Regions from separate parts of the Allobosea eneae genome, predicted to be linked through region 2. Evidence: predicted binding sites of a transcription regulator. Region 2 holds the regulator's gene; each other region holds the start of a gene.
What was found. Region 2 encodes LexA, which represses DNA repair genes until DNA is damaged. Its sites were predicted from a motif close to TGTTCNNNNTGTGTTCNG; they were not measured.
Positions count from the first base shown of each region.

Region 1: the regulator LexA is predicted to act here: its motif matches at 8,449-8,466, upstream of ssb (single-stranded DNA-binding protein).
Region 3: the regulator LexA is predicted to act here: its motif matches at 6,045-6,062, upstream of ACFPOB_RS11895 (ImuA family protein).

Region 1 covers NZ_JBHSLW010000067.1:11,230-21,281, reverse strand. The annotation lists gene rlmB (23S rRNA (guanosine(2251)-2'-O)-methyltransferase RlmB) at 1-549, shown strand, start outside; gene ACFPOB_RS27035 (hypothetical protein) at 609-1,028, opposite strand; gene ACFPOB_RS27030 (MFS transporter) at 1,398-3,026, shown strand; gene ACFPOB_RS27025 (GGDEF domain-containing protein) at 3,474-4,607, shown strand; gene ACFPOB_RS27020 (L,D-transpeptidase) at 4,651-5,334, opposite strand; tRNA gene ACFPOB_RS27015 (tRNA-Thr) at 5,639-5,713, shown strand; gene ACFPOB_RS27010 (hypothetical protein) at 5,787-6,212, shown strand; gene ACFPOB_RS27005 (MBL fold metallo-hydrolase) at 6,441-7,427, shown strand; gene ACFPOB_RS27000 (NAD kinase) at 7,558-8,331, shown strand; gene ssb (single-stranded DNA-binding protein) at 8,556-9,098, shown strand; gene ACFPOB_RS26990 (3-phosphoshikimate 1-carboxyvinyltransferase) at 9,265-10,052, opposite strand, start outside.
Region 2 covers NZ_JBHSLW010000005.1:85,309-95,360, forward strand. The annotation lists gene ACFPOB_RS01810 (DUF1579 domain-containing protein) at 1-380, shown strand, start outside; gene ACFPOB_RS01815 (anthranilate synthase component II) at 512-1,129, shown strand; gene trpD (anthranilate phosphoribosyltransferase) at 1,144-2,157, shown strand; gene trpC (indole-3-glycerol phosphate synthase TrpC) at 2,166-2,978, shown strand; gene moaC (cyclic pyranopterin monophosphate synthase MoaC) at 2,975-3,457, shown strand; gene ACFPOB_RS01835 (molybdopterin molybdotransferase MoeA) at 3,460-4,671, shown strand; gene lexA (transcriptional repressor LexA) at 4,871-5,608, shown strand; gene ACFPOB_RS01845 (ComEC/Rec2 family competence protein) at 5,602-7,863, opposite strand; gene gltX (glutamate--tRNA ligase) at 8,034-9,452, shown strand; gene gltA (citrate synthase) at 9,722-10,052, shown strand, end outside.
Region 3 covers NZ_JBHSLW010000013.1:132,453-142,504, forward strand. The annotation lists gene epmA (EF-P lysine aminoacylase EpmA) at 1-174, shown strand, start outside; gene ACFPOB_RS11860 (lysine-2,3-aminomutase-like protein) at 171-1,235, shown strand; gene ACFPOB_RS11865 (DsbA family oxidoreductase) at 1,275-1,952, shown strand; gene pyrF (orotidine-5'-phosphate decarboxylase) at 2,072-2,779, shown strand; gene ACFPOB_RS11875 (DUF1330 domain-containing protein) at 2,920-3,207, shown strand; gene ACFPOB_RS11880 (DUF1330 domain-containing protein) at 3,210-3,518, shown strand; gene ACFPOB_RS11885 (AEC family transporter) at 3,714-4,652, opposite strand; gene ACFPOB_RS11890 (DUF808 domain-containing protein) at 4,731-5,732, opposite strand; gene ACFPOB_RS11895 (ImuA family protein) at 6,072-6,902, shown strand; gene ACFPOB_RS11900 (Y-family DNA polymerase) at 6,820-8,355, shown strand; gene ACFPOB_RS11905 (error-prone DNA polymerase) at 8,352-10,052, shown strand, end outside.

The DNA.
Region 1 (10,052 bases), on a different contig from region 2:
CCCTCGCAGATCGACCGGCTATTGACGCCCGACGCCGTGCATCAGGGGCTCTATTTGGTCTGCGATCCCCTGCCCTCGCCCGATCTGGACAGCCTGCCGGACGATGCGATCGTGCTGGCGCTCGACCAGATCACCGATCCGCACAATGTCGGGGCGATCCTGCGCTCGGCCGCTGCCTTCGCGGTCGCCGCCGTGATCGTCACCATCCGCCATTCGCCGGCGGCGACGGGCGTGCTGGCCAAATCGGCCTCCGGCGCGCTGGAGCACGTGCCGCTCGTCGCGGTGAAGAATCTGGGAGATGCGCTGGACAAGCTCGGCGAGCGCGGCTTCCTGCGGCTCGGCTTCGATTCGGACGGCGATGTCTCGCTCGACGAGGTCCCGCTGCGCCGGCCTCTCGTACTGGTGATGGGCGCCGAGGGCAAGGGCCTGCGCCAGCGCTCGCGCGAGCTATGCGACCATCTCGCCCGGCTCGACATGCCCGGCGCAATCAAGAGCCTCAACGTCTCCAACGCGACGGCGATCGCGCTCTACGCCGCGACCCGGCGCTGAAACATCAGACCGGAACGTGGACTCCACTGTTCGGGCGAATCCGAGGCGACATCTGACCCTCAGCGTCGCGCTACCTGGCCCTCGCTGCTGAAGCGCATGACCCGTACCACTGGGCGACCTTTGTTCGTTTCGATCCGATACAGCACGGGATCGGCGGCCGGCGGCCGCGGAATCCCGATCGCGACCGGGATCGAGGGCTCCTTCACTGAAGGCGGCTCGCTCGCCTCAGGCAGCACGATCACGACCCGCTGGTCGCCCGGCCAGCCAGCGAAGCCGGAATAGCCGCCATAGAAGCCTCCCCGCCCGTGGCGGACGTGGCCAGGCCGCGCGCCCGGTCGCATCGGAGCGAAACGCGGAGCCGAACCGGAGACGCCGGCCGGAGCCGCCGCGCCGAAACCCGGCGCCGCGACGGCGGGAGAGGCTAGGAGACAAAGCCCGGCGAACGCGACAGGCAGAGGAATTCGAGAGCGAAGTTTCATGCCGTCGTTTCCCTTCCTGCGCAGCCTGCCGGCGCGGTTAGCGAAAGGTTAACAACTCGGATCAAGCAAGGCGAGTCACCCAGGCCACGGGGCCGGGTCGCCTTCGAGTATGGCTCAATCCTTCGTCTTACGCCTTTCGGTGCAAGACCAAGTGCTCGGTTGAAGATTGCCGGGTGTGGACGCATTCGTAACCCATCAAACTTGGCTTTTCAAAGGCCTTTGCCCTGAGTCGGCTCGCCCGGCTCCAAGCGAAGAACCGCCGGCAAGGCGGCGTGAGGATGCAGCGGGTGGTCCGCCGCATCCGGGGGAACGACAAGACGGGAGCGCTTCATGAGCATGGCAGCAACAGCGGCTTCACAGCCGCGTCCGATGACCAGGGAAGAAAGGAAGGTCATTCTGGCCTCCTCCCTGGGCACGGTCTTCGAATGGTACGATTTCTATCTCTACGGCTCGCTGGCCACGATGATCGGCGCGCACTTCTTCTCGGCCTTCGACCCGAACACGCGCGCCATCTTCGCACTGCTGGCCTTTGCCGCAGGCTTCCTCGTGCGCCCCTTCGGCGCGCTGTTCTTCGGCCGCCTGGGTGACCTGATCGGCCGCAAGTACACCTTCCTCGTCACCATCGTGATCATGGGCGCCTCGACCTTCCTGGTCGGCCTGCTGCCGAGCTATGCCTCGATCGGCTGGATTGCGCCGGTGATCCTGATCGCACTGCGCATGCTGCAGGGCCTGGCGCTCGGCGGCGAATATGGCGGCGCGGCGGTCTATGTCGCCGAACACGCCCCGGTCGGACGCCGCGGCTTCTACACCTCCTGGATCCAGACGACCGCGACGCTCGGCCTCCTGCTGTCGCTGATCGTCATCCTTGGCATCCGCACGACCATGGGCGAGGCCGACTTCGCCGCCTGGGGCTGGCGCATTCCGTTCCTGTGCTCGATCATCCTGCTGGCGATCTCGGTCTGGATTCGCTTGCAGATGCAGGAATCCCCGGCGTTCCAGAAGATGAAGGCCGAGGGCACCGGCTCGAAGGCGCCGCTGACCGAGGCTTTCGGCCAGTGGAAGAACGCCAAGATCGCCCTGCTCGCGCTGTTCGGTCTCACCGCCGGCCAGGCCGTTGTCTGGTACACCGGCCAGTTCTACGCCCTGTTCTTCATCCAGAGCATCCTCAAGGTCGACCTCTACTCGGCGAACGTGCTGATCGCCTGGTCGCTGATCCTCGGCACCGGCGGCTTCATCGTCTTCGGCGCGCTGTCCGACAAGATCGGCCGCAAGCCGATCATCCTGGCCGGATGCCTGATCGCGGCGCTGACCTATTTCCCGCTGTTCGGCGCGCTTACCAAGGCGGCGAACCCCGGCCTCGCCGCGGCGCATGAGAACGTCAAGGTCCAGGTCGTCGCCGATCCCGCCACCTGCGGTTCGGTCTTCGATCCGGTCGGCGTGCGCACCTTCACCCAGCCCTGCGACATCGCCCGCCGCACGCTGGCCACCCAGGCGATCGTCTACACCCAGGCCCCGGCCCCGGCGGGCACGCCGGCCAAGGTCACGGTCAACGGCAAGGACGTCGCGATCGACGGCGCCTTCGCGGCGAACATCGCCAAGGAAGCGGTCGCAGCCGGCTATCCGGCGGCGGGCGATGCCCGCATCGTCAAGACCGGCTTCCTGAATGCGCTGTTCAACGCGCAGTCGCTGACGATCATCGCGATCCTGACCGTGCTCGTGATCTACGTCACGATGGTCTACGGCCCGATCGCGGCGGCGCTGGTCGAACTCTTCCCGACCCGCATCCGCTACACCGGCATGTCGCTGCCCTATCATATCGGCAATGGCTGGTTCGGCGGCCTGCTGCCGGCGACCTCGTTCGCCATGGTGGCGGGCACCGGCGACATCTACTACGGCCTCTGGTACCCGATCGTGATCGCGATGATGACCTTTGTCATCGGCATGCTCTTCGTGCCCGAGACCAAGGATCGCGACATCCTGACCCACGACAACCCCTGATCCTTCAGGCTGGATCGGCCCCGTCGATCCTGAGAGCCCCGCCCGAAAGGGCGGGGCTTTTTTGTGGGCCGGCGCAAACCGGCGGCATGGGCAACCGGACGGATGTCAGCCCCACCGCAGCCCGGATACTTTGCAAGTTCCCTAACTGGATGCGCCGGACATCGGCATGGCGACCAACAAGGCCAATCTCAGTTCTTCAGTGATCATCGCAAAGCAATTCTCAAACAAGGATACTAATACTGCGTTCCTGTACGCAGGCGCGTCCCGAGGCAAAGCCAATTTCCCGCCGTTACAACTCGTCGTCACAAGCCGAAATTAACTCATTTGGGCTAAGTTCTTCGGAGCTGGGCAAGCCGGGAGCTTGATCAGGTCTGAATCCGAATGCGGCCACTGCCGACGACGATAGCGATGGATCTTGCAACCCTCTGGTACCTGACACTCGGGACTATGCTCGTCGCGGCCGCCATGACGCTGTGGGAGCGGGAGGGCTCGGCGCGATCCAGGGAACTCGGGCTTTGGGCCATGGCCTACGGCGTCTTCGCCGCGGGCTGCATCCTCGCGATGAACCGGAATCTGCTTCCGGGCGTCTCCGGTCCCGCGCTCACCAATGTCGTCATGATGCTGGGCTACACGCTCGTTCTCAAGGGCGCACTGCTGCTGGATGACAGGAAACTGCCCGCTGCTCTCACCGCGGGCGCCCTCGCCGCGATCGGTGCAGCCTGGTTCATGGCGGGCACTGGGCTGGGGAGCACCTTCTGGAACTATGTCAGTGCCTTGCCGATCGCGGTCGTCACCGGTCTCACCGCCCTCGCCCTGTCTCGCAGCCGCACCGTGGCGGGGCTGCGCTCCCGCCCGATCGCGATCGCCGTCTTCGCCGGTCACAGCATCTTCAATCTTGCCCGTACGGCCGTCGTGCCGATCATCGCTGCATTCCTAGGCGATAGCGTGCCGGTCATGGCCGCCAAGATGACGATGTACGAGGCCGTCCTGTTCTCCGTGGCGATGCCGATGTCCCTGCTCGCGCTCGTGCGCGAAGAGGAGCGAGCCCGGCTCCTGGCGGCCACCCGCACCGACTTCCTGACCGGCCTCCTGAACCGCCAGGGCTTCTTCGAGCTTGTCCCAGAGCACGTGCGCAGCAAGGAAGACAATGTCTCCCACACGCTGCTGGCCTGCGATCTCGACCACTTCAAGGCCATCAACGACACCTATGGCCATGAAGCGGGCGACAGCGTCCTGAAGCTTTTTGCGCAGATCGCAGAAGACGCTGCGGGTGCAAACGCCCTGTGCGCCCGCCTCGGCGGCGAAGAATTCGCGATCCTGCTGCCGGCCACGACCGCAGCAGCAGCCCGCGCGGTCGCAAAGGACGTCGCGCATCGCTTCGCCGCGGCGGCGGCACGCAGCGACGGCCTCGCCATCGCGGCCACGGTCAGCATCGGGCTGGCCAAGGCCGAGGTCCGAGCTGGCAAGACCGATCTGGCCGAGCTCCTGGCGGCGGCCGATCGGGCCCTCTATAAGGCCAAGCTGCTCGGGCGCAACCGCATCGAGGTCGCCGAACCGCCGAAAATCGCCGCGGCCGCGTGAGTGGCAGGCGGAGCCGGCCGGCCACGCCGAAGCCGCGAGCGCCTCACGCCGGCAAAACGGTGACCGGCGTGCCCAACGCGACGCGGGCGTACAGGTGGATGATGTCCTGGTTGATCATCCGGATGCAGCCCGAGGAGACATTGGTGCCGACGGTGTAGGGCTCGGTCGTGCCGTGAATGCGGTAGCCGAGATCACGTCCCTCGCCGAAGAGATAGAGCGTGCGGGCGCCGAGCGGGCTCTTCGGCCCGCCGCGGACGCCGGGGCCGCGCGGCGTCGGCTCGAGCTGGGCCCTGATCTGCGGGTCGCGCTCGATCATCTCTTGCGGCGGCACCCAATCGGGCCAATCGCGCTTCATGTTGATCTTCGCCTGGCCCGTCCAGCCGAAGCCCTCGCGGCCGACGCCGACGCCATAGCGCGTGGCGACACCGCGCGATTCAACGAAATAGAGATGGTAGGAGCCGGGATCGACGACGATCGAGCCCGGCGGCTCGGCCCCACGGAACTCGACTGTCTGGCGTAGATAGCGCGGCTCGATGCTCTGATAATCGATCGCCGGCACCGGAAAGCGCTCGCCCGGATACTCCACGTAGACCTGCGCATAATTCGGCCGCGCCAGCGTCCGCGTCAGGCTGCGGCTGCTCGGCGCGGCGATCTCCGGCAGCGCCACGATGCTGCCTCCCCCGCCACAGCCGGCAAGGCTGGGAGCGAGCAGCGAAAGGGATGACATGGTAAAGGACCGGCGGCTCAGCATGGACTCATCTCGGGCAAGGCTTTTGCAAAAGCATCGACTTAGATGGTTACGGGCAGGTGAATGCCGGGGCGTGAGTGTCCGCCGCCCTTCAGAACCGCATCTCGACGTCCCTTGAGGGCGTGGTCTCTGGAGCGTTCGCCGATGGCGGCGGCGTACGTCAGGCCAAGGGCGGTGGCACCGCGAACATAGCCTTGGGGACGCGCCGGCGATCGTGGCGGAGCCGGCCAGCTCACCGTCGGTCTTGCCCTTGCCATGGCAGCCTGATACCGCAGCGCACAGGGCCGGCGTAGCACAGCGGTAGTGCAGCGGTTTTGTAAACCGAAGGTCGGGAGTTCGATCCTCTCCGCCGGCACCACCCTGATCCCCGTGGCCTGTCACTTGCAAGACATGCCGGCGCGACGACGGAGACGAGCGGAGCCGACCGAGCGATGACCTCTGCCGACCAGCGCGACCATCTGCTCGCCCTCGCACAACGCTGCGAGCGCACCGGTCGCCCCGACCGCAATCTCGACGCCGACATCTACGAGGCTCTCGGCTTCACCGTCCGGCGCAAGCCGACAACCCTGCTCGCCCCACGCACCCCGCCCGGCGGCATCTACCAGCACGGCTCGCTCTGGAAGGCGATCGGCAAGATCAGCGCCGAGATCGACGTCGCGGTCGGCGTCATCCGCGAGAAGGCACCGGACTGGAACTGGAGCCTGCAATCGGTCGCGACCGAGCAGCAGACCTACGAGGCGCTGGTCGCGGGCTGCTCCGGCCAAGGCGCGCTCGCCTCGCTCGCGCTCTGCGCCGCCTTGCTCAAGGCCTTCGCCAGGAGCCGCTCCGAGCAAGCGCCGACACAGGCCGAATCCTAGGACGACGGCGAGGCAGAGTCGGCGCACGGACTGATGCAAGCAGCCGGTGTCCAACCTGCGCTGCAGCGGCGACTTCACGGAAAGTTGACCCTAGGCAACCACACAGCGGTTGAAGGCGTTGTTCCGGCAGCTAATTTGGCGCTCGGGCCGATCCGGAGCCCAGGCATGATGCCGGATGGCGGGGCGCTATCCGGGGAGGTCATGCCTTCTCGCTGTTGGAGCCTGATCATGGCCCGTTTCGAACCCTCGCGCCGCACCGTGATGGCGGGCGCTGGCGCGCTCACCGCCGCTGCCGCGCTCGATCTGCCCGCCGGCATCGCGCCGGCCCAGGCGCAAGGAGCCCCCGTGAACCAGAATCCCGGTTTCTACCGCTACAAGGTCGGCGACATCACGGTCACTGCCATCAATGACGGCTTCGCCAAACGCCCGCTCGAGGGCTTCGTCCGCAATGCCGAGCTCGCCGACGTCAAGAAGGCGATGGAGCAGGCCTATTTGCCGGCCGATGCGCTCTCGATCAGCTTCACCACGCTGGCGCTGCAGATCGGCGACAAGCTCGTGCTGATCGACACCGGCAACGGCGATTCCGGCGCGCCGACCTCGGGCGCCTGGATGAAGAACTTCCAGGCCGCCGGGCTCGACCCGACGAATGTCTCGACCGTCGTCTTCAGCCATTTCCACGGCGACCACATCAACGGTTTCCGGCTCAAGAACGGCACCGCCGTCTTCCCGAACGCCGAGGTGATGGTGCCGGCGGCCGAATGGGCGTTCTGGATGGACGATGCCAGGATGAATGCCGCGCCCGAGGCGATGAAGGGCGCTTTCGCCGGGGTGCGCCGCGTCTTCGGCCCGGTCGCCAAGGACGTGAAACAGTACGAGGCCGGCAAGGAGATCCTGCCGGGCGTGACCGCGATCGCCGCGCCCGGCCATACGCCGGGCCATACCGTCTATGCGATCTCTTCCGGCAACGGCAAGCTGATGGTGATGTCGGATACGACCAATCATCCGGCCCTGTTCGTGCGCAATCCCGACTGGTCGGCGGTGTTCGACATGGACGGGCCGCAGGCGGCCGCCACCCGCCGCAAGCTGCTGGACATGGCCGTGACCGACAAGATGCAGGTCGCCTTCTATCACGCCCCCTTCCCCGCCACCGGCCATATCGCCAAGGCCGGCAACGGTTTCGAGCTCGTCCCGGTGCAGTGGAGCAGCGCGATCTGAGACCCTCGCACCTCCGCTGGAGAGAGGCCGAGGCGCGTGCCTCGGCCTTTCTTTTTTCAAGGCCGAACGGCTCGCGGTTCGGTCCGGCGCCGTGTTAGACGGGTAAGGCTATGCCGACCGGATACCAGCGATGACCGAGCGCTTCACCGCCATCTCCTTCGTCGCCAGCGAGACCCCGGAGGCCCAGGCCGCGCGGGTCAAGCTGGTCGAACGCTATGGCGATGCCGACCCGGCGCAGGCTGAGGTGATCGTCGCGCTCGGCGGTGACGGCCTGATGCTGCAGACGCTGCATCGCTTCATGGGCACGGGCAAGCCGATCTATGGCATGAATCGCGGCTCGGTCGGCTTCCTGATGAACGAGTTCCGCGAGCGCGGCCTGCGCCAGAAGCTCGAGGCGGCACATCGCAGCGTCGTCCACCCGCTGACGATGACGGCGGCCGATTGCAACGGCAAGCGCGTCGAGGCGCGCGCGATCAACGAGGTCTCGCTGTTCCGCCGCTCCTATCAGGCGGCGAAGCTGCGCATCTCGGTCGACGGACAGGTACGCCTGTCCGAGCTCGTCGCCGACGGCGTGCTGCTTGCGACGCCGGCCGGCTCGACGGCCTACAACCTCTCCGCCAACGGCCCGATCCTGCCGCTCGACGCGCCATTGCTGGCGCTGACCCCGCTCTCGCCGTTCCGGCCGCGGCGCTGGCGCGGAGCCCTCCTGCCCGACCATGCCAGGGTGACGATCGCGGTGCTGGAGGCTGAGAAGCGCCCAGTCAGCGCCGTCGCCGACCATACGCAGATCGACAACGTCATCTCGGTGCAGATCGCGATCGACCGCTCGCTCGACCTCGTCATGCTGCACGATCCCGGCCACAGCCTGGACGAGCGCATCCTGCGCGAGCAGTTCGGCTATTGAGGGCGCGACACCGACCGCCAAGGCCCCGAGCGCCAGCCCCCTCCGCCCGCCGTTGCCCTGCTCCCTGCGGGTCATCGCCAGCTCGCATTTTTGTCGGGGACAAGCCTCGAAAATACCTTGAACAAAACATGAACATCATTGATAGTGCCGGCATGGCCCGCTAGGGTCCGGCTCCGGTCATCCGGCCGGAAATGTGCTGAAGTGCGCAGGAAATGGAGCCTGTCATGGCTGGTAGCGTCAATAAGGTCATTCTGGTCGGCAATCTCGGGCGCGACCCCGAGGTGCGGCGCCTCGGCAGCGGCGAGCCGGTGGTCAATCTGCGGATCGCCACCTCCGAGACCTGGCGCGACAAGCAGTCGGGCGAACGCAAGGAGCGCACCGAGTGGCACTCCGTGGTGATCTTCAACGAGAACCTCGCCAAGGTCGCCGAGCAGTACCTGAAGAAGGGCTCTAAGGTTTACATCGAGGGCCAGCTGCAGACCCGCAAATGGCAGGACCAGCAGGGCGTCGAGAAGTACACGACCGAGATCGTGCTGCAGCGTTTCCGCGGCGAGCTCACCATCCTCGACAGCCGTGGCCAGGGCGGTGACGAGTTCGGCGGCGGCAGCAGCGGCGGTGGCTATGGCGACGAGGGTTCGTCGGGTGGCGGCTCCTTCGGCCGGTCGAGCCCGGTCGGCGGCGGCTCGCGCCAGCCGGCCATGGCGAGCGGCGGCGGCAGCGGCGGCTCGCGCGCGTCGAGCCATCTCGACGACGACATCCCGTTCTAGGATTCTTGCCGGTCTCCCGGCTCCTGCGAAGACACACTCGTCATTGCGAGCGTAGCGAAGCAATCCAGGGGCGGAAGAATTCTACGCCCCTACTGGATTGCTTCGTCGCTGCGGTCCTCGCAATGACGGTTTGCGGCCCCGCGCCAATTCATCCTGCAGGCTGCTCCTACGGCAGCTCTCCCTCGAAGCGCACGCCGAGCGAGCCGAGCGCGCGCCAGTAGTCAGGATAGGTCTTCGCCACGCAGGCGGGATCGAGGATGGTGACGCCGCCGATCTTGAGGCCCGCCAGCGCGAAGCTCATGGCGATGCGGTGGTCGGCGAAGGTGTCGATCTCGGCCGGCAGCGTCTGGCCGGCCAGCGCGGGATCGGAGGCGACGAGGAGATCGTCGCCATCCTCGACGCCGAGCCCCGGCCTGATCCGCGACAGGCCCTGCGCCAGCGCCGCGACCCGGTCGCATTCCTTGACGCGCAGATTGGCGATGCCGGTGAAGCGCACCGGCGTGCGGTTGAAGGCGGCAAGCACGGCGAGCGTCGGCACCGCATCCTGCATTTGCGAGCCGTCGATCTCGGCCGGCAGGTTCGGGAAGGCGGCGATCAATTCATGCGCCTTGGCGTCGGGCTGGGTGAAGGCGGAAGCCGGCACGCCGAGATCGATCGCGCCGCCGGTCAGCACCTCCGCCGCCCAGAGATAGGTCGCGGCCGAGGCATCGGGCTCGATCAGGTAGTCCGTCGCGACATAGCCGGTCGGCGCGATCCGCCAGCCGCCGCTGTCCGGCTCGGAAACCTGCGCGCCGAAAGCGCGCATCGTCGCCAATGTCAGGTCGACATAGCCGCGCGCGCCGATCTCCTGACCGGTCAGCACGACATCGACCGGATTGCGGGCGCAGGCGCCGGCCATCAGCAGCGCCGAGACATATTGGCTGGAGAGCCCGCCATCGACCTCGACCAGCCCGC
Region 2 (10,052 bases):
AGTCTTCAGGCACGCAGTCCTACTCGTCGATCGGCGGGCTCTGGCTCGTCGGCGACGGCACCGGCTGCATGCCCGACGGCAGCCCGGCGACGACCCGGATCACGCTCGGCTACGATCCGCTGAAGCAACGCTTTGTCGGCTCCTTCATCGGCTCGATGATGAGCGGTCAATGGATCTATTCCGGCACGCGCAGCGCCGACGGCAAAGTCCTGACCCTCGATACCGAAGGTCCCGATTTCACCAACCCCGGCAAGACGGCAGCTTATCAGGACATCGTCGAGATCAAGAGCCCGGACCATCACATTCTGTCCTCGCAAACGAAAGGCGAGGACGGCCATTGGGTCCAGTTCATGACGGCGCATTACCGCCGGGTGAAGTGACGCTCAACGCCGACGCAGCTGAAGATTCCGAGGGCGCGGAGCAGCCAGCTCCGCGCCCTCGCGCTTGACCGGGGCGCGCGTTCGGGGGCATGTGCAGCCCTGAGAAACTGGGTGGGAACGGCCTGGACGTGATGCGCATCCTGCTGATCGACAATTACGACAGCTTCACCTGGAACCTGGTCCACCTGATCGGCGGGCTCGGAGCGCAGGTCCACGTGCGCCGCAACGACACGCTCTCGGTCGATGAGGCCCTCGCCGGCGACCATGATGCGATCGTGCTCTCGCCCGGCCCGTGCACGCCCAATGAAGCCGGCATCTGCCTCGATCTCGTGCGCGAAGGCGCGGACAAAAAGCCGATTTTCGGCGTCTGCCTCGGCTTGCAGACGATCGGCCAGGTTTTCGGCGGCGAAGTGGTTCGAGCGCCCCTGCCGATGCACGGCAAGGTCTCGACCATCACGCACCGCGCCCGCGGCCTGTTCCATGGCATCAACGGCCCACTCGAGGCGACGCGCTATCACTCGCTGGTCGTTCGGCGCGAGACCTGCCCGGCCGAACTCTCCATCGAGGCTGAATCCGGCGACGGCATGATCATGGCGCTCTCGCATCGCGACCTGCCGGTGCATGGCGTGCAGTTCCATCCCGAGAGCATCGCCTCGGAGCATGGCGCCACCATCCTGCGCAATTTCCTCGATCTCGCCGAGCGATGGTCGCGCCAGAACGCCAAAGCCGCCCTTTCCGCGACAGCCTGATCGATCGAGTTCTCATGGACGACTTCAAACCCTTCATCGCCAAGGTCGCGACCGGCGCCTCGCTGTCGCGCGAGGAAGCCCGCGACGCCTTCGAATCGATGCTCTCCGGCGAGGTCACGAATGCGCAGGCGGCCGCCTTCCTGATGGCGCTGCGCGTGCGCGGCGAGACCACCGAGGAGATTGCCGGCGCCGTCACCGCCATGCGCGCCCGCATGCTCACCGTCCAGGCACCGGTCGACGCCATCGACATCGTCGGCACCGGCGGCGACGCCTCCGGCTCCTACAACGTCTCGACGCTGGCTTCGATCATCGTCGCCGCCTGCGGTGTCCCGGTCGCCAAGCACGGCAACCGTGCTGCGTCCTCGCGCTCCGGCGCCGCCGATGTCCTGACCGCGCTCGGCGTCAAGGTCGGGCTCGAACCCGCCGGCACCGAGCGCTGCATCGCTGAAGCCGGCGTCGGCTTCATGTTCGCGCCGACCCATCACGCCTCGATGCGCCATGTCGCGCCGGTTCGCACCGAGCTCGGCACCCGCACCATCTTCAACCTGGTCGGCCCGCTCTCCAACCCGGCCGGGGTGAAGAAGCAATTGATCGGCGCCTTCTCGGAGACCTGGCTCGAGCCGATGGTCAAGGTGCTGCAATCGCTCGGCTCGCAGACGGTCTGGGCTGTGCACGGCTCCGACGGGCTCGACGAGATCACCACCACCGGTCCGACCCGCGTCGTCGCGCTGAAGGACGGCAAGATCGATAGTTTCAACATCGCGCCCGAGGATGTCGGCATCGCCCGCGCCAAGCCCGAGGATCTGCGCGGCGGCGAGCCGGCGCAGAATGCTCAGGCTTTGCAGGACGTGCTCGGCGGGGCCAAGACCGCCTTCCGCGACATCGCTGCCTTCAATGCCGCCGCTGCGCTCGTCGTCGCCGGCAAGGCCGCTGCGCTCGGCGAGGGGCTGGCGCAGGCCTATGGCGTGCTGGACAATGGCGAGGCCAAGGCCGCGCTCGCGACGCTCGTCGCAAGCTCCAATGCGTGAGGCTGCCCATGTCCGATATCCTCAGGCGGATCGAGGCCTATAAGCGCGAGGAGATCGCGGCTGCGCGTGCCGCCGTGCCGCAGGCCGAGATCGAGAAGCGCGCCGCAGCGCAGCCTGCGCCGCGCGACTTCATCGGCGCGCTCGAAGCCAAGCACCGCGCCGGCGGCCCGGCCTTGATCGCCGAGATCAAGAAGGCCTCGCCCTCCAAGGGGCTGATCCGCGCCGATTTCGACCCGCCGGCGCTGGCGAAAGCCTATGCCGAAGGCGGCGCCGCCTGCCTCTCGGTGCTGACCGACACGCCCTCCTTCCAGGGCCGGCCGGAATATCTTGGCGAAGCGCGCGCCGCCTCCGGGCTGCCGGGCCTGCGCAAGGACTTCATGTTCGAGCCCTACCAGGTCTTCGAAGCGCGCAGCTGGGGCGCCGACTGCATCCTGATCATCATGGCCTCGCTCGACGATGCCGCGGCGCGCGAGCTTACCGCCACTGCCAAGGCGCTCGGCATGGCCGCGCTCGCCGAAGTCCATGACGAGGCCGAGCTGGAGCGCGCCTTGAGCCTCGACACCAGGCTGGTCGGCATCAACAATCGCGACCTGCGCTCTTTCAAGCTCAACCTCGCCGTCACCGAGCGGCTGGCGCCGCGCGTGCCGAAGGATCGTTTGCTCGTCGGGGAGAGCGGCATCTTCACCCATGCCGATATCACCCGCCTGCAGGCTTGCGGCGTCAACACTTTTCTGGTCGGCGAAAGCCTGATGCGCCAGGCGGACGTGGCGGCCGCGACCCGCCAGCTCCTGACTGGAAACACCACCGAGGCGGCGGCATGAGCCGCCTTACCCATCTCGACCAGAAGGGCGAGGCCCATATGGTCGATGTCGGCGACAAGGCCGAGACTGTCCGCACGGCGATCGCCGAAGGCCATGTGGTGATGCAAGCCGAGACGCTGGCGATCGTCCGCGACGGCGAGGCCAAGAAGGGCGATGTGCTCGGCACGGCGCGTCTCGCCGGCATCATGGCTGCCAAGCGCGCGCACGAGCTGATCCCGCTCTGCCACCCGCTGCTCCTGAGCAAGATTTCCGTCGACCTCTCGATCGACGAGGCCCTGCCGGGTGTACGCGTGCGCGCGGAGGTCAAGCTGACCGGCAAGACCGGCGTCGAGATGGAAGCGCTGACCGCCGTCAGCGTCGCCTGCCTAACCGTCTACGACATGGTGAAGGCGGTCGATCGCGCCATGCATATCGAAGGCGTCCGACTCGTGCATAAATCCGGCGGCAAGTCCGGAACCTACGAGATCGCAGGACCATAGGCATGAGCCTCACCCCCGTCCCGGTCGCGCTCAAGGCGCTGCTCGACAGTGTGCCCGGCCCGACGCCGGCGCAGACGCTGGCGCTGGCGCACTGCGCCGGCCGCGTACTGGCTGAGGACGTCGCTGCGCTCAGGACCCAGCCGCCCTTCGCCAATTCGGCCATGGACGGCTATGCCGCCCGCGCCGCCGACCTGGAGCCGGGCAAGGAGCTCAAGGTCATCGGCGGATCCGCCGCCGGCCGCGGCTTTTCCGGCCAGGTCGGGCCCGGCGAGACGGTACGCATCTTCACCGGCGCGCCAATCCCCGACGGCGCCGATGCGATCCTGATCCAGGAGCATGCCGAGGGCGTCGGCGGCCCGGTCATCCGCGTCACCAGGCCAGCGAGCAAGGGCCAGTTCATCCGCCCGGCCGGGCTCGATTTTCAGACCGGCGAGGTCCTGCTCAAGACTGGCCGCCGGCTCGACAGCGCCGCGCTCGGCCTCGCCGCCGCTGCCGGCCATCCCACGCTTTCGGTCCGCCGCAAGCCGCTGGTCGCGATCCTCGCCACCGGCGACGAGCTCGTCCTGCCGGGCGAGCCGGTCGGCCCCGACCAGATCGTCGCCTCCAACAGCTTCGCCCTCGCCGCGCTGATCAAGCAGGCAGGCGGCACGACGCTCGATCTCGGCATCGCCCGCGACAACCACCCGGATCTGGCCGCCAAGATCGACGCGGCGCGCGCCGCCGGCGCCGATGTCTTGATCACCCTCGGCGGCGCCTCGGTCGGCGAGCACGATCTGGTCCAGGCGGCGCTGAAGGCGCAGGGCATGGCGCTCGGTTTCTGGAAGATCGCGATGCGCCCGGGCAAGCCGATGATGATGGGCCGGCTCGGGCCCATAGTCGCGCTCGGCCTCCCCGGCAACCCGGTCTCCTCGATCGTCTGCGGCCATCTCTTCGCGATGCCGCTGGTCGAGGCGCTGCTCGGCGTTGTCGATCCCGAGCGCGACCGCAGCGAACCCGCCATCCTCGCCGTCGACCTGCCGGCCAATGACGAGCGCCAGGACTATCTGCGTGCCACGATCGAGACGACCGCTGGCGAGCGACGCGTCAGGCCCTTCGCCAAGCAGGATTCCTCGATGCTGGCGAACCTGTCGCGCGCCGAGGCACTGGTGGTCCGCCCGGCTTTCGCCGAACCAGCCAAGGCGGGCGATCCCTGTCGCATCATCAGGCTGCGCTAGTCGAGCCTCGCCTCCTCGCGAATGGTCATCCCGGACAAGCCGCGAAGCGGCGCCGATCCGGGATCCATTCGGTCGCCCGGGATGACAGCCCTCAAATGAACAGGTCCGGCCGCACCGATACCCTTGCGGAACACAAGGCGAACGCGTATGGTGTTCGTGCTTTGTTTCGATTCTAGCCGAAAAGGCGGACGGCGCGACCATGCTGACACGCAAACAGTTCGAACTGCTTCGCTTCATCCATGAGCGCCTGCGCGAATCCGGCGTGCCGCCCTCCTTCGACGAGATGAAGGACGCGCTCGACCTGCGCTCCAAATCCGGCATCCACCGTTTGATCATGGCGCTGGAGGAGCGCGGCTTCATTCGCCGGCTTCCGAACCGGGCGCGCGCCCTCGAAGTCATCAAGATGCCGGACGGCATCGGCGGGCCGCAGGCACAGCGCGGCCGCTTCAGCCCCTCCATCGTTCAGGGCGGCCTTGGCCAGACCCCGCCTGCCCCGGCACCAGCAGCCAATCTGACGAAGCCGCGACCACCGGCTGCCGAAGACAGCGGGCGCTCGACCGTCTCGATCCCGGTCATGGGCCGCATCGCCGCCGGCACACCGATCTCGGCGATCCAGGACCGCAGCCACAGCGTCACGATGCCGGCCGACATGCTCGGCGGTGGCGAGCATTATGCCCTCGAGGTCCGCGGCGATTCGATGATCGAGGCCGGCATCCTCGACGGCGACACCGTGGTTATCCGCAAGCAGGACACCGCCAATACCGGCGACATCATCGTCGCCCTGATCGACGACGAGGAAGCGACGCTGAAGCGGCTGCGCAAGCGTGGCTCGTCGATTGCGCTCGAAGCCGCCAACCCCGCCTATGAGACGCGCGTGCTCGGGCCCGATCGGGTCAAAATCCAGGGCCGCCTGGTCAACCTGTTGCGGCGCTACTGAAGCGCCTCCGCATCCTGTGCCTGCTCCGCAGTTGCGGGTGTCGGCGCGGGAGCGGGTTCAGGCGACGGCTTCGTTTCCGGCCGCGCCCTGGTCCACGGACGCAGGCGGGCGACCTCGTCGGCCGTATAGGCGCGCCAACCGCCGCGGGCCGCATGATAGGCGGTCGCGCCATCGCGGATGAGCGCACTGCGATCAATCAGGCGCGCGGCGCAAGGTGCTGTCCAATAGAGCGATGTCACCACGAGATCGGCGCGCTGGCAGTCCTCGACCAGTGCGATGCGGTCGCGCGTATAGGCTACCGAGCGGCCATCGGGGAGGCGGATGACGCAGCCACGGGCATCGCAGGCGGCGCCCTGGCGCAGAGCGGCGTCGTCTGGCGAGCGGGAATCGCCGTCGGCATGCAGCCATTGCGTCAGGACGAAGCGGCTCGGCTTGCCGGCCAGCACCATCTTGCCCTCCGGCCCGCGCACCAGCACACCCGAGCCGTCGCGCTCGATCAGGATGTCGGGCCGCGACGGCGCCGAGGCCAGCGCCAGTCCGCCGACCAGCGGCAATGCGGCGAGGAAGCGCAGCGCCGTCGTCCACAGGGTCAGCCAAAGCAGCGAGATCGAGAACAGGATCAGCGCCAGCGGCCCGAAGGCCGGCAGCACAATGGTCGAGCGGTCGATGCCGGCGACCCAATGGGCGAGCTGGAGCACGAGGCCCGACGCCCAGCCCATCAGCGCCCAGGCCGGCCAGTCGAGCCCGAACGGATAGGCGAGCACGCCGAAGACGGCGGCCGGCATCACGATCAGCGAGACGAAAGGCAGCGCCAGCGCGTTGCCGAGCAGGCCGAACGGGTTGAAGGTCTGGAAGTGGAAGACGCCGTAGGGCGCCGTCGCCGCGGTCGCGACCATGGTGGTCGTCAGGATGCCGACGGCCGAGAGCCAGAGCGGCCGCAGCGGCCAGGGCCAGGAGGCCGCGGCGGCATCGGGCGCTCGCTCCTGCCAGCGTTCGGCGAAGGCGATCAACGCCGCCACCGCCCCGAACGACATCTGGAAGCTCGGCCCGAGCAGCGCCTCCGGCTCGCGCAGCAGCACGATGATCGCGGCGAGCGCGAGATTGCGCATGGAGAGGGCCGGCCGGTCGACCAGGATGGCGCCGAGCATGACCAACGTCATGATCAGCGAGCGCACGGTGGCGACCTCGGCGCCGGAGAAGACACAGTAAGTGGTCGCGCCAGCCATGGCGGCGAGCGCCACGAGCTTCTTCACCGGCCAGTACAGCGCCGCCGTCTGCGACAATGCCAGCAGCGCCCGCGCCAGCCAGAAGATCGTGCCGGCGGCCAACACCATATGCAGGCCGGAGATCGAGACGATGTGGTAGATGCCGGCGGCGCGCAGGTCGTTGTTGGTCTCCTCGCTGATCAAACCGCGCTTGCCGGTTACCAGCGCTGCCGCCATCGCCCCAGCCTGCCCACCGCCGCTGGTCGCAATGCGCTCGGTCAAGGCGTTGCGGGCCTGGTCGATTGCGACCGCCCAAGCGAGCCGGCGCGGCATCGGGATGGGCGCCGGTGCGAGCGTAATCTTGCCGGCGATATTGCCGACGGCGCCGATGCCTTGGAAAAAGGCGTCGCGGGCGAAGTCATAGCCGCCTGGGCGCGCCGGACCGGGCGGCGGCAACAGGCGCGCGGTCGCGCTGATATGGTCGCCCGGCTTCAGCGTCGTCACCGGCGTGGTGACGCGCACCCGCCGCGGCCTCTGAGCCGGATCGATGCCCGGCAGGTCGGTGACCTGGATGACGATGCGCACGCCCTTCTCGCGCTGCTCCAGCGCCTCGACAAAGCCGGTGAGCTTGCCGACATGGTTGCGTGCGAGGGCAGGCGCCGCGATGCCTGCCGTTCGCCAGGTCGCCGCGGCGAAACCTGCAAAGGCCGCAGTCGCAGCGATGCAGACCGCCATGGCCGCCGGGCGCTGCCGCAGCAGCAGCGCGGCGAGTGCGCACAGCGCCAACCCGGCCAGGGGGGCGGCCAACCCCGGCTCACGATCGGCCAGGAAGTAGAGCAGCACGCCGGCGCCCATGCAGACCGGAAGCCAGTTGAACAGGCGACGACGCTCGATCTCTGTCTCGAGCGCCTGGCGGAAACGGCCGCCCCAATCCTGCAGGGAAAGCGATGCAGGCCAATGGAATCCGGCGGCACGCCGCAAGCGCGCCGGCAAGGCCAGCGCAGCGGCCCGCACCCCGCTACGGCGCTTTTCTGGCCCGTAGGAGAGCATCCGTCCCCCGTCGCGGCTGCGCGATGATCGCGCCTCCTCCCCGCAGGAGGCACTTAACGGCAGCCGGCAAGCCATGTTACAGCGGCGGCGCCGGATGTCAGCCCCGGCCGAGGCCCGCACTGCAACTGCCCTCGCCTTTTGCTTACCCGTTCCGCCGGAGCCTTCCTTTCATGAGTGACACGGTCGTCACGCGCTTCGCGCCGTCGCCAACCGGATTCCTGCACATCGGCGGTGCCCGCACCGCGCTGTTCAACTGGCTCTATGCTCGTCGTCATGGCGGCAAGATGCTGCTACGCATCGAGGACACCGATCGCGAACGCTCGACCGAAGGCGCCATCGCTGCGATCCTCGACGGCTTGGCCTGGCTCGGTCTCGATTGGGACGGGCAGACCGTCTACCAGTTCCAGCGCGCCGCCCGCCATCGCGAGGTCGCCGAGCAGATGCTGGCCGCCGGCAAGGCCTATTATTGCTATGCGACGCCGCAGGAGCTCGAGGCGGAGCGCGAGGCGGCACGCGCCGAAGGCAAGCCGTGGATCTATGACGGACGCTGGCGCGACCGCGACCCCGCGACGGCGCCCGCGGGCGTCAAGCCGGTGATCCGCCTCAAGGCCGAGCGAACCGGCGAGACCGTGGTCGAGGACGAGGTTCAGGGCCGCGTCGTCTGGCAGAACGAGAATCTCGACGACCTCGTGCTGCTGCGCTCGGACGGCAACCCGACCTATATGCTCGCCGTCGTCGTCGACGATCACGACATGGGCGTCACCCACATCATCCGAGGTTCGGACCATCTGACCAACGCCGCCCGCCAGACGCAGATCTACCAGGCGCTCGGCTGGAGCGTGCCGAGCATGTCGCATATCCCGCTGATCCACGGAGCTGACGGCGCCAAATTGTCGAAGCGGCATGGCGCGCTCGGCATCGATGCCTATCGCTCCATGGGCTATCTGCCGGTGGCGCTGCGCAACTATCTGCTCCGGCTCGGCTGGAGCCATGGCGATCAGGAAATCTTCTCCACGCAGGAGATGATCGAGCTGTTCAACCTGTCCTCGATCGGCCGTTCGCCGGCGCGCTTCGACTACGCCAAGCTCGAGAACCTCAACGGCCTTTATATGCGCGAGTCGGCCGATCACGAATTGATGACCGCGCTTAAGGCGATCTGGTCGGAGATCGGCCCGCCGCGTGGCATCGGCACGGAGCCGACCCCGGAGCTGGAAGCCAAGCTGATGGCGGCCATGCCGGGCCTGAAGGAGCGGGCCAAGACGCTGATCGAGCTGATCGACAGCGCCTCCTATCTCTACGCCCAGCGGCCGCTGGCATTGGAGCCCAAGGCGGCCGCGCTGCTGGACGAGGCTGCGCGCCAACGCATGCCGAAACTGGCGGAAAAGCTCTCGGCAGTGTCGGATTGGGCGCCGCCGCCGCTGGAGAGCGCGATCCGCGACTTCGCCGAGGAGAGCGGCGTCAAGCTCGGCCAGGTCGCGCAGCCTCTGCGCGCGGCGCTGACGGGCAAGACCACCTCGCCCGGCCTCTTCGACGTGATGGCGGTGCTCGGCCGCGACGAGGTGCTGGCCCGCCTCGCCGACGCGGCCTGAGCGCCCTCAGAAAGGCTAATGCCCGCTCGGTTGAACCCCTCGCGGAATTGGTCTAGCAACGCGCTGCGGACCGGCTGCTCCGGCTGCCGGTCCGGCATAAAAAATGCTTCAAAATCAGTCCGATGAACCCTTCCCGCTTGCCCGCCCCGACAGTCCCGTCATGGAGCCGTCATCGTGGGACGTTCGGATGACGCGGAATGCGACAGGCAGCCGGCGCCTCCGTCCGACCGGGACTATGACTGAAGAACGAGCCTGAAAGGATCGGATCCATGAGCGGAACTACCAGCCAGTTGGCTGTCGAAGGCAAGACCGTCGACATGCCGGTCAAAACGGGTTCGATCGGGCCATCGGTCATCGACATCGGCAAGCTGTACAGCCAGACCGGCATGTTCACCTACGACCCCGGCTTCACCTCGACCGCGAGCTGCGAGTCGCAGATCACCTATATCGACGGCGACGAGGGCGTCCTGCTCTATCGCGGCTATCCGATCGAGCAGCTCGCTGAACATGGCGACTTCCTCGAGACCTGCTACCTGCTGCTTTACGGCGAGCTGCCGACCGCGGCGCAGAAGGCGGATTTCGACTATCGCGTCACGCGCC
Region 3 (10,052 bases), on a different contig from region 2:
TACGGCGAGCGCTATCCGGTCGACGAGGACTTTCTCGCCGCGCTCGTGGCGATGCCGCAGGCGTCGGGCATCGCGCTCGGCTTCGACCGGCTCGTCATGCTCGCCACCGGCGCACGCCGGATCGAGGATGTGCTCTGGACGCCGGTCGCGGAACCGGGCAGGGGAGGGCGATGACGATCCATCAGCCACCCGGCCAGCCGCTGAATACGGTCGACGCCCTCGTCGAGCGCGGCCTCGTCGCGCCCGAAAGTCGGGAGGCGCTGGGCGAAGTAGCCAAGCGCTATGCCGTCTCGGTAACGCCGGCGATCGCGGCATTGATCGATCCGGTCGACGAAGCCGATCCGATCGCCCGCCAGTTCGTTCCAACTCCGGCCGAGCTGACGACTTTGCCCGAGGAACTCGCCGATCCGATCGGCGACGAGGCGCATTCGCCGGTCGAAGGTGTCGTCCATCGCTATCCCGACCGGGCTTTGCTCAAGCTGGTCCATGCCTGCCCGGTCTATTGCCGCTTCTGCTTCCGCCGCGAGATGGTCGGCCCCGGCGGCGATGCCTTGACCGGTGACAAGCTCGAGGCCGCGCTCGCCTATCTCACCTCCCGTCCGGAGATCTGGGAGGTGATCATGACCGGCGGCGACCCGCTGATCCTCTCCGCCCGCCGCGTGCGCGAGGTCGCGAAGCGTCTTGCCGCGATCCGCCATATCAAGGTGGCGCGTTGGCATACGCGCGTGCCGATGGTCCAGCCCGAGCGCATCACCGAGGATTATGCCCGCGCGCTGCGCATTCCCGGCAAGGCGAGCTATATCGCCGTCCACGCCAATCATCCGCGCGAGTTCACGGTGGATTCGCAGGCGGCTCTGGCGCGTCTCGCCGACGCCGGCCATGTCCTGATCAGCCAGAGCGTGCTGCTCAAGGGCGTCAATGCCGATATCGAGACGCTGTCGGCGCTGATGCGGGCCTTCGTCGAGAACCGGGTGAAGCCGTATTACCTGCACCATCCGGATCTCGCGCCGGGGACCTCGCATTTCCGGCTCTCGCTGGCGGAAGGGCAGGCGCTCGTCAAAAGCCTGCGCGGCAATCTTTCCGGCCTTTGCCAGCCGACCTATATCCTCGACATCCCCGGCGGGGCCGGCAAGATCCCGGTCGGACCCGCCTTCCTTTCGGGCTGCGAGACGCCCGGCGCGCAAGGCTTCGCGGAGGATCGCCATGGCGATCTCCACGCCTATCCGCCGGTCTGACACTGCCCCGCCGCGGCGCTCCGCGAAGGATCAAAGACCATGCTGACCCCCTCCGCGCCCGACAAGCTGCCGCTCGCGATCGTTTCCGACATCGCCTGCCCCTGGTGCTTCATCGGCAAGACCCGGCTCGAGACCGCGCTCGCCAACCATAATCTGACCGAGCGCGTCGCCATCACCTGGCTGCCCTATGAGCTCAATCCGGAGATGCCGGCCGACGGCATGGACCGCACCGCCTATCTCGACGCCAAGTTCGGGCCGGGCAAGCGCCGCGAGATCGAACTGCGCCTGTCCGAGGCTGCGTTGGAGAGCGGCGTCACCTTCAACTGGGCTAAGGTGACGAAGAGCGTCAACACCCGCATGGCGCATATGCTCGTCGCCGCCGCAGCGACCGTGCAGCGTGGCGGCGAGATGACCGCGGCGCTGTTCAAGGCCTATTGGCAGGATGGGCGCGATATAGGCGACCTTGAGACGCTGGTCGCGATCGCCGGCGAGCAGGGCTTCGACGAGCAGGCGGCGCGCGACGAGCTCGCCAATGACGAATTGCGCGAGACCATCATCGGGCTGGAAGCCCATGCCCAGAAGGTCGGCGTCACCGGCGTGCCCTTCTTCATCGTCGACGGCAAGCTCGCCGTCTCCGGCGCCCAGCCGCCGGAAGTCTGGACCCAGGTGTTCGCGCAGGTACTGGCGGGTCGGCAACAGGGCGACGAGGATGAGTGAGGCGTGCCGCTGTGCATCCGCTGTGGGATCGAAAAAGGGATCTGTCTCAAAAATGAGATAATCCTTGCGCCGCAGCTCGAATTGTGTCTTTCACCAAGGAGCAGGTGGAGGGCAGAGCGATGACGCAGAAGATCAACGATCTCCGGGACCGCATGATCGTTGCGCTCGACGTGCCGACCGTCTGGGACGCCTATCGCATCGTCTCGACGCTGGGCGACGGCGCGAGCTTCTACAAGATCGGCTATCGGCTCGCCTTTGCCGGCGGGCTCGATCTGGCCCGCCAGCTCGTGACCGAGGGCAAGAAGGTCTTTCTCGATCTCAAGCTGCACGACATCGGTAACACCGTCACCGAGGGCGTGGAATCGCTGACCAAGCTCGGCGTCACCTTCCTCACCGTGCACGCCTACCCGCAGACCATGCGCGGCGCGGTTGAGGGCCGCGGTGACGCCGCGCTGAGGCTGCTCGCCGTCACCGCTTTGACCTCCTACGACGATGGCGACCTCAAGGATGCCGGCTACGGCCTCGCCGTGCGCGATCTCGTCCGCATGCGCGCCCAGCAGGCCCGCAGCGCCGGCGTCGACGGCATCGTCTGCTCTGCCGCCGAGACCGAGATCGTCCGCGACGTGATCGGTCCGGACATGGCGATCGTCACTCCCGGCATCCGCCCGGCCGGCAGCGCCGTCGGCGACCAGAAGCGCACGCTGACGCCGGCCGAGGCGATCCGCGCCGGCGCCGACCACCTCGTCGTCGGGCGTCCCATCATCCGCGCGGCAGACCCGCGTGCAGCGGCGGCGGCGGTCATGGACGAGATCGCAAGCGCCGCTTAGATCATCGCGCGTCCGAAGGGACGCGGTCACGATGATCTATCATAGTGTTATCGCATCGGAGTCTTCCGAAAAGTGGGGTCCACTTTTCGGTCCGATGCGATAGTCTCCCGCCTCCTTTCCATCGGATACGGACACGGCAAATGCCCAAGGGATATGTGATCGGTCGCGCCAAGGTGACCAATGCGACGCAATGGGCGGTCTACGCCGCGAAAGCCTCCGAGGCGATCAAGCAATATGGCGGCACGCCTCTGGTGCGCGGCGGCCAGATGACGGTCGGCGAGGGCGTGGGCGTGGCCCGCAATGTCGTCCTCGAATTCCCCGACTACGCCACGGCCAAGGCCTATCTGTTCTCGGCCGAATATGCCGAGGCGCGTAAATTGCGCGAAGGCGCCGGCGAGATCGACCTGATCGCGGTCGAGGGGGCCTGAGCATGGCGAAAGGCTACTGGATCGCCCGGCTCGACGTGCAGAGCGAGTCGGAATATGCCACCTACCGCTCGCTCAACGCCATCGCCTTCGCCAAATACGGCGCGAAGTTCCTTGTCCGCGGCGGCGAGTACAAGCTCGCCCGCGGCGAGGGCCGCAAGCACAATGTCGTTATCGAGTTCAAGGACATCGAGACGGCGCGCGCCTGTTACGACTCGCCGGAATACCAGGCGGCGGTGCAGCATCTCGCCAAGGTAGGCCCGGTCGATCTCGTCATCATCGAAGGCTATGAGGGCGCGCAGCCGGGCGATTGAGTCCGGTCCGCGCATTCAAACCCTCTAGTCGTCCCGGGCGACCGGAGGGAGACCCGGGACCCATTCCGGAACCTCTATCGGAAAGGCTCCGGAATGGATCCCGGATCGGCGCGGCTTCGCCGCTTGTCCAGGATGACACGCGTTGAGGATTGATCTTCAGCTCTCGAACGCGTCCGGAGCCGGCTCGGTAGCGGCTCAGGGCGAGATTAGCCAGATCGCTAGCGGGAAGGTGAGCGCCGCAGCGGCGGTCGAGATCACGATCGCCGCCGCGATCGGGCGGCTGCCGGTGTCGAAGCGTTCGGCAATGACGAAGACATTGGCCGCGATCGGCAGCGCCGCATAGAGCACGCCGGCCTGGACCCAGAACGGATCGAGCTTCAGGACCAGCGCCAGCACGACCCAGGTCAGTAGGGGGTGCAGGATGAGCTTGCCGGCGACCAGCGGCAGCACGCCGCGCAAAGGCAGCCTGCCCTGCCGGCTCCACTGGAAGGCGGCGATCCCCAGCGCGAAGACGCCGACCGGCGCGGCCGAGGCGCCGAGGAAGAGCAGAAAGCGGTCGAGCGGCTCAGGCAGCGCGACCCCGCTCAGCGACAGGCCGATGCCGGCCATGATCGAGAGCATGAACGGGTTGACGATCGTGCCGCGCACGAGCTTGACCGCGATCGCCAGTGGTGAGCCCTGGCCACGCCCAGCCTCGATCAATCCGATCGAGAGCGGCACGATCAGGGCGGTGTCGCAGATCAGGCCGATCGCGATCGGCGCCGCGGCGCTGTCGCCGAGGAAGGCGAGCATCAGCGGGAGGCCGAGAAAGGCGAAATTGCCGCCGACCAGGGTCTGCGCCCGCGACACGGCATTGGGGAAGGGCAGACCGAGCAGGCGTCGCTGCAGCAGGATCGCGAGTCCGAGCACCGCGACCCCGATCAGGGCGAGCGCCGCGAAGAAGATGCCGTTCCAGAGTTCAGCGATCGGCTGGCGCGACATCACCCGCAACACCATCGCCGGCGTCGCCACCATGAAGGCAAAGGTGTTGAACACCCTGACCGCATCGGCGCTGAACATTCCGCGCCAGGCGGTGAAGGCGCCGAGCGCGATCACCGCGAAGAAGGGCGTGCTGGTGGCGAGGAATTGCAGCATGAGGGGCACCGCGGCCCGCGAGCCGGACCGGTTGCCAGCGCTAGCAGATTTCGGGCCGCCGTGTGGTCCCGTTGCTGCCTAGTGGCCCTGCTTTTCCGGCAGGGCTGCCGGCTTCACGCCACTACGCCAGGCCTTCAGCACCGGTTCGACGATGAAGTGCATGCCGACGAGGCAAAGCCCGCCGACGATGAGCCCGAACACGGCCGAGGCAGCCGCTGTCGTCAGCCATTCGAGCACGCCGGTTAGCGCCGGCCAGGCCTTCCCGACCACGACCGCGACATCATGGATGACATGCTCGATCCCGGCGAGCCCGTAGCCGGCGAGGCCGTGGATGATGATGCCGCCGCCGACCCAGAGCATCGCCGCAGTGCCGACCGCACTTAGCACTTTGAGGAAGGGCGGCATGCCGGCGACGAGGCCGCGCCCCAGCAGCCGGATCGGCAGGATCCCGCTGCGCGACAGGGCGACGCCGGCATCGTCGGCCTTCACGATCAGGGCGACGACGCCATAGACCAGGACCGTCATGCCGAGGCCGACCACTGCCAGCACCAGCGCCTGCATCCAGAAGGAGGAGGCGGTGATGGTGGAGAGCGTGATCGCCATGATCTCGGCCGAGAGGATGAAGTCGGTCTTGATCGCGCCGGCGATCTTCTGCTCCTCGAGCTGCTTGGCGTCGAGGATGTCGGTGCCGCCCTCGCCGGCAATTTCGTCGTGATGCGCATGCGGCACCACGAGCTCGTAGACCTTCTCAAAGCCCTCGAAGCAGAGATAGGCGCCGCCGATCATCAGCAGCGGCGTGATCGCCCAGGGCGCGACGAGCGTCAGCACCAGCGCTGCCGGCAAGAGGAAGAGCAACTTGTTCTTGAGCGAGCCGAGCGCGATCTTCCAGATGATCGGCAATTCGCGTTCCGCCGCGAAGCCGACGGCGTAGCGCGGCGTCACTGCCGCGTCGTCGATGACGATGCCGGCCGCCTTGGCGCCGGCCTTGGTCGCCTGTGCGGCGGCGTCGTCGAGCGTGGCCGCGGCGACCTTGGCCAGGGCGGCGACATCGTCGAGAAGGGCGAACAGTCCCGAACTCATGGCGGTCTCCAGGTCGAACCGGTTCGTGATGGGATCGGAGGCTCGGCAGGCTAGCTGAAAATTCTCAAGCCCTCATCCTGAGGAGCAAGCGTAGCTTGCGTCTCGAAGGATGTGTCAGGAGGCTCCGGAAATAACTGGAGCATCCTTCAAGACGCAGCCTTTGGCTGCTCCTCAGGATGAGGGCTGAGACTTTTCAAGCTGGTTCTTACAAGCGGATGTGCATTGCCGCGATATGACAGCAGCGAGGCGCCCGCAGGCAAGCGGAAGCGGATGCGGGCTTGACTCTGGAGCCGTTTGGAGTCGCTTTATGCTAGGAACAAAAAGTGAACATTTATCCTGATGACCGAAGCCTCCACCCGTTCCCTCGCCGCCCTGCGGCAGAGCCTCGCTCTGGCCGGGCTGGCGCGCGAGCTTGCGCCGGTGGAGCGGGTCTCGTTCGGATCGTCTTCTCTGGACGAGCCGCTGGGCGGCGGGATCGCGCGCGCCGCCCTGCATGAGGTCTATGCCTCGGCCGGGGCCGATCTCCCGGCTGCTACGGGCTTTGCCGCAGCCCTGGCCCTGCGCGCTGCCGGCTCGCGGCCCGTGCTCTGGGTCCGGCAGGATTTCCTCGACGCCGAGGCCGGGCGGCTGCATCCGCCGGGCCTGGCCGAGCTCGGGCTCGATCCCGCGCAGATCGTGCTGGTGCGGGTCCGCGACGGCGAGGGGGCGCTGCGGGCCGGCGCAGAGGCGGCCCGCTGCGCCGCGCTCGGGGCGACCCTGATCGAGCCTTGGGGCGCACCGCGCCAGTTCGACCTCACCGCCAGCCGCCGCCTCGCCTTGGCGGCGGAGACCTCCGGCGTCCTGACCCTGCTGTTGCGGGTGGCCACAGAGCCGCAGCCCAGCGCCGCCAGCACGCGCTGGCAGGTGCGCGCCCTGCCGTCGCAGGCGCGGGAGGCGCAGGCGCCGGGCGACCCCGCCTTCGGATTACGGCTGCTGCGCCATCGCGGCGGCCTTGGTGAGCGTGAGTGGCGTGTGGAGTGGAACCGTGACGAGCGATGTTTCCGGGACAGGATCGGGAGCGAGGGAGGCAGCAAAAATGGAGCGGGGGATGCCGCGCCGCTATCTCGCCCTCTGGTTTCCCTATCTGGCGAGCGAACGCCTTCGCCGGCGGGGCTCCGCCGGGCCGGATGAGCGCCCACTCGTCCTGGTCGAGAAGGATCGCGGTGCGCTGCGTCTCGCCGATTGCGACCAGCGCGCCTTCAAGCTCGGCCTGACCCGCGGCCTGACCCTGGCCGATGCCCGGGCCCGTATCCCCGAGCTGACCGTTGTCGAGACCGATCCTGCCGCCGACCAGCGCCTGATCGAATGGCTCGCCGCGCTCTGCGACCGCTTCACCCCGCTCGTCGCGCTCGATCCGCCGCATGGGCTCGTGCTCGACATCACCGGCTGCGCCCATCTCTTCGGCGGCGAGGCGGCGCTGCGCCAGCGCGTCGGCCGCAGCATGGATTGGCTCGGTCTCACTGTCTTAGCCAGCATCGCCGGCACGCCGCAGGCGGCGCGCGCCCTCTCCCGCTTCGGTCGCTGCGCCATCTCGCTGCCGGGCGAGGATGAGCAGCGCACGCTGCCGCTAGCGGTCTCCGCATTGGAGGCTTCGTCCGAGACGGTGATCGCCTTGTCGCGCGCCGGGCTGAAGACGCTGGGCGATCTCGCCGGCCGCCCCTCGCACACGCTCGCCGCTCGCTTCGGCGAGGCGCTTGTCACGAAGCTGCGCCGTGTTCTCGGCCATGAGGATGCCCGGATCACGCCCCTGCGTCCGCCGCCCGATTGCGTGGTCGAGCGGCATTTCCCCGATCCTTTGCAGGATACCGACGGGCTTGAGGAGATCGTCGCCCGCCTGCTCGGCGAGGCCGGGCGCCTGCTCGAGGCGCGCGGCGAGGGCGGGCGTGCCTTCGAGGTCAGTTTCTTCCGCAGCGATGGCGCCGTGCGCCGGCTTCAGCTGGAGACCGGCCGGCCCTCGCGCGACGTTGCCGCGATCCTGCGGCTCTATCGCGAGCGGATCGACAGCCTGGCCGATCCGCTCGATCCGGGCTTCGGCTATGACGCGATCAGGCTCGCTGTGCCGGTCTGCGAGCCCCTCGGCACGCCGCAGGCGAGCCTCGACGGGCGCGCCGTCGAGGAGGAGGCGGTCGCCGATCTCGTCGATCGTCTTGTTACTCGCTTCGGCCGCGAACGCGTCTTGCGCTTCGTCGCGCGGGACAGCCATCAGCCCGAGCAGGAGGCTGCGCTTGTCCCAGCCGCAGCTAAGTCGAACGAGGCGCTGCCCTGGCCCGTCGCCCAGCCAGAGGAGCCGCCGGCTCGTCCGCTCCAGCTCTTCGAGCCACCGCAGCCGGTCGAGACCCTGGCCGAGGTGCCCGATGGCCCGCCTTTGCGTTTCCGCTGGCGCCGCGTGCTGCACGAGATCGCCCGCGCCGAGGGGCCGGAGCGGATCGCGCCGGACTGGTGGCGCGACGGACCGGGAGAACATACGCGCGATTATTATCGGGTGGAGGATGCGCAGGGGCGCCGCTTCTGGCTCTTCCGCGCCGGCCTCTATGGCCGCGAGACGACGGCGCCGCGCTGGTATCTGCACGGGCTGTTCGCATGACCGCCTATGCCGAACCCGTCGCCGCGACGAACTTCTCCTTCCTGCGCGGCGCCTCGCCCGGGCCGAACCTGGTGATGACCGCGCTGCTGCTCGGCCAGGCCGGTCTCGGCATCGCCGACCGCAACACCGTCGCCGGCGTGGTGCGGGCCTGGGCCGCGCTGCGCGACCTGCGCGAGGATGGCGCGCTCGCCCCCGAGAAGATCCGCGAGGGCGGCAGCCCGGGCGAATATATCTGGGTCGAGAACCCGGCCTTCGACGATCTGCCTTTCACCTTGTCGCAGCTCCAGGCGATGGCGAAGGCCTTCAAGCTTGCCACCGGCAGCCGCCTTGTCTTCGCCGACGGCACGCCCGACATCGTCGTCTATCCCGCCAACCGTGCGGGCTGGGGCCGGCTCTGCCGCCTGCTGACGACAGGCAATCTGAAGACGAAAACGAAGGGTGAGTGCATCCTTTCTCTCGACGACCTGCTGCACGATGCCCGCGACCTGCTGCTGATTGTCATGCCGGAGCGCCGGCTGGACGGTCTCTCCGACATCCTTGCCCGGCTCGATGCCGCCGCGCCCGGCGCGGTCTGGCTCGCTGCGACCATGTCGCGCCGCGGCGACGACCGCCGCCGCCTCGCCCGTCTCCGCAGCATCGCGGCGCCGACCCGCACCCCGCTGATCGCGACCAATGACGTGCTCTACGACGCACCCGAGCAGCGCGACCTGCAGGATTTGCTGACCTGCATCCGTGAGGGCACGACGATCGACAGGGCCGGCCGCCTGCTCGAGGCCAATGCCGAGCGCCATCTCAAGCCGCCGCAGGAGATGATGAGGCTCTTCCGCGAGGCGCCGGAGGCGATCGCAGAGACGCAGCATCTCTTCGGCCGCATCGACTTCGATCTCGAGGAGCTGAAATACGAGTATCCGGACGAGCCGGTCCCGCCCGGCTGGACGCCGCAGGGTTGGCTGGAGGAACTGGTGCGTCGGCGCCTGCCGATGCGCTATCCAGCCGGCATTCCGGAGAAGGTGCAAAGCCAGGTCGATGACGAGCTCGTCCTGATCGGCAAGCTCGATTATGCCCGTTATTTCCTGACCATCCGCCAGATCGTCGAATTCGCCGAAAGCCGGGGCATTCTCTGTCAGGGCCGGGGTTCGGCCGCCAACTCCGCTGTCTGCTACGCGCTCGGCATCACCTCCGTTGATCCGAACGAATACCAGTTGCTCTTTGCCCGCTTCATCTCCGAGCAAAGAAGCGAGCCGCCCGATATCGACGTCGATTTCGAACATGAGCGCCGCGAGGAGGTGATCCAGTGGATCTACAAGACCTATGGCCGCAAGCGCGCCGGCATCGCCGCGACGGTGATCCATTATCGGCCGCGCAGCGCCATGCGCGAGGCCGGCAAGGCGCTGGGGCTGACCGAGGACGTCACCGCCCGCCTCGCCTCGACGCAATGGGGCAGCTGGGGTTCCGACATAACCCGCACCCAGATCCGCCAGGCCGGGCTTGACCCCGACAATCCGGTGATCGCTCGGGCCGTGCGCTTTGCGGTGCGCCTGCTCGGCTTCCCGCGCCATCTCTCGCAGCATGTCGGCGGCTTTGTACTGATGCGCGGCCGCCTCGACGAGACAGTCCCGATCGGCAATGCCGCGATGGACGACCGCACCTTCATCGAATGGGACCGTGACGACATCGACGCGCTTGGTTTGATGAAG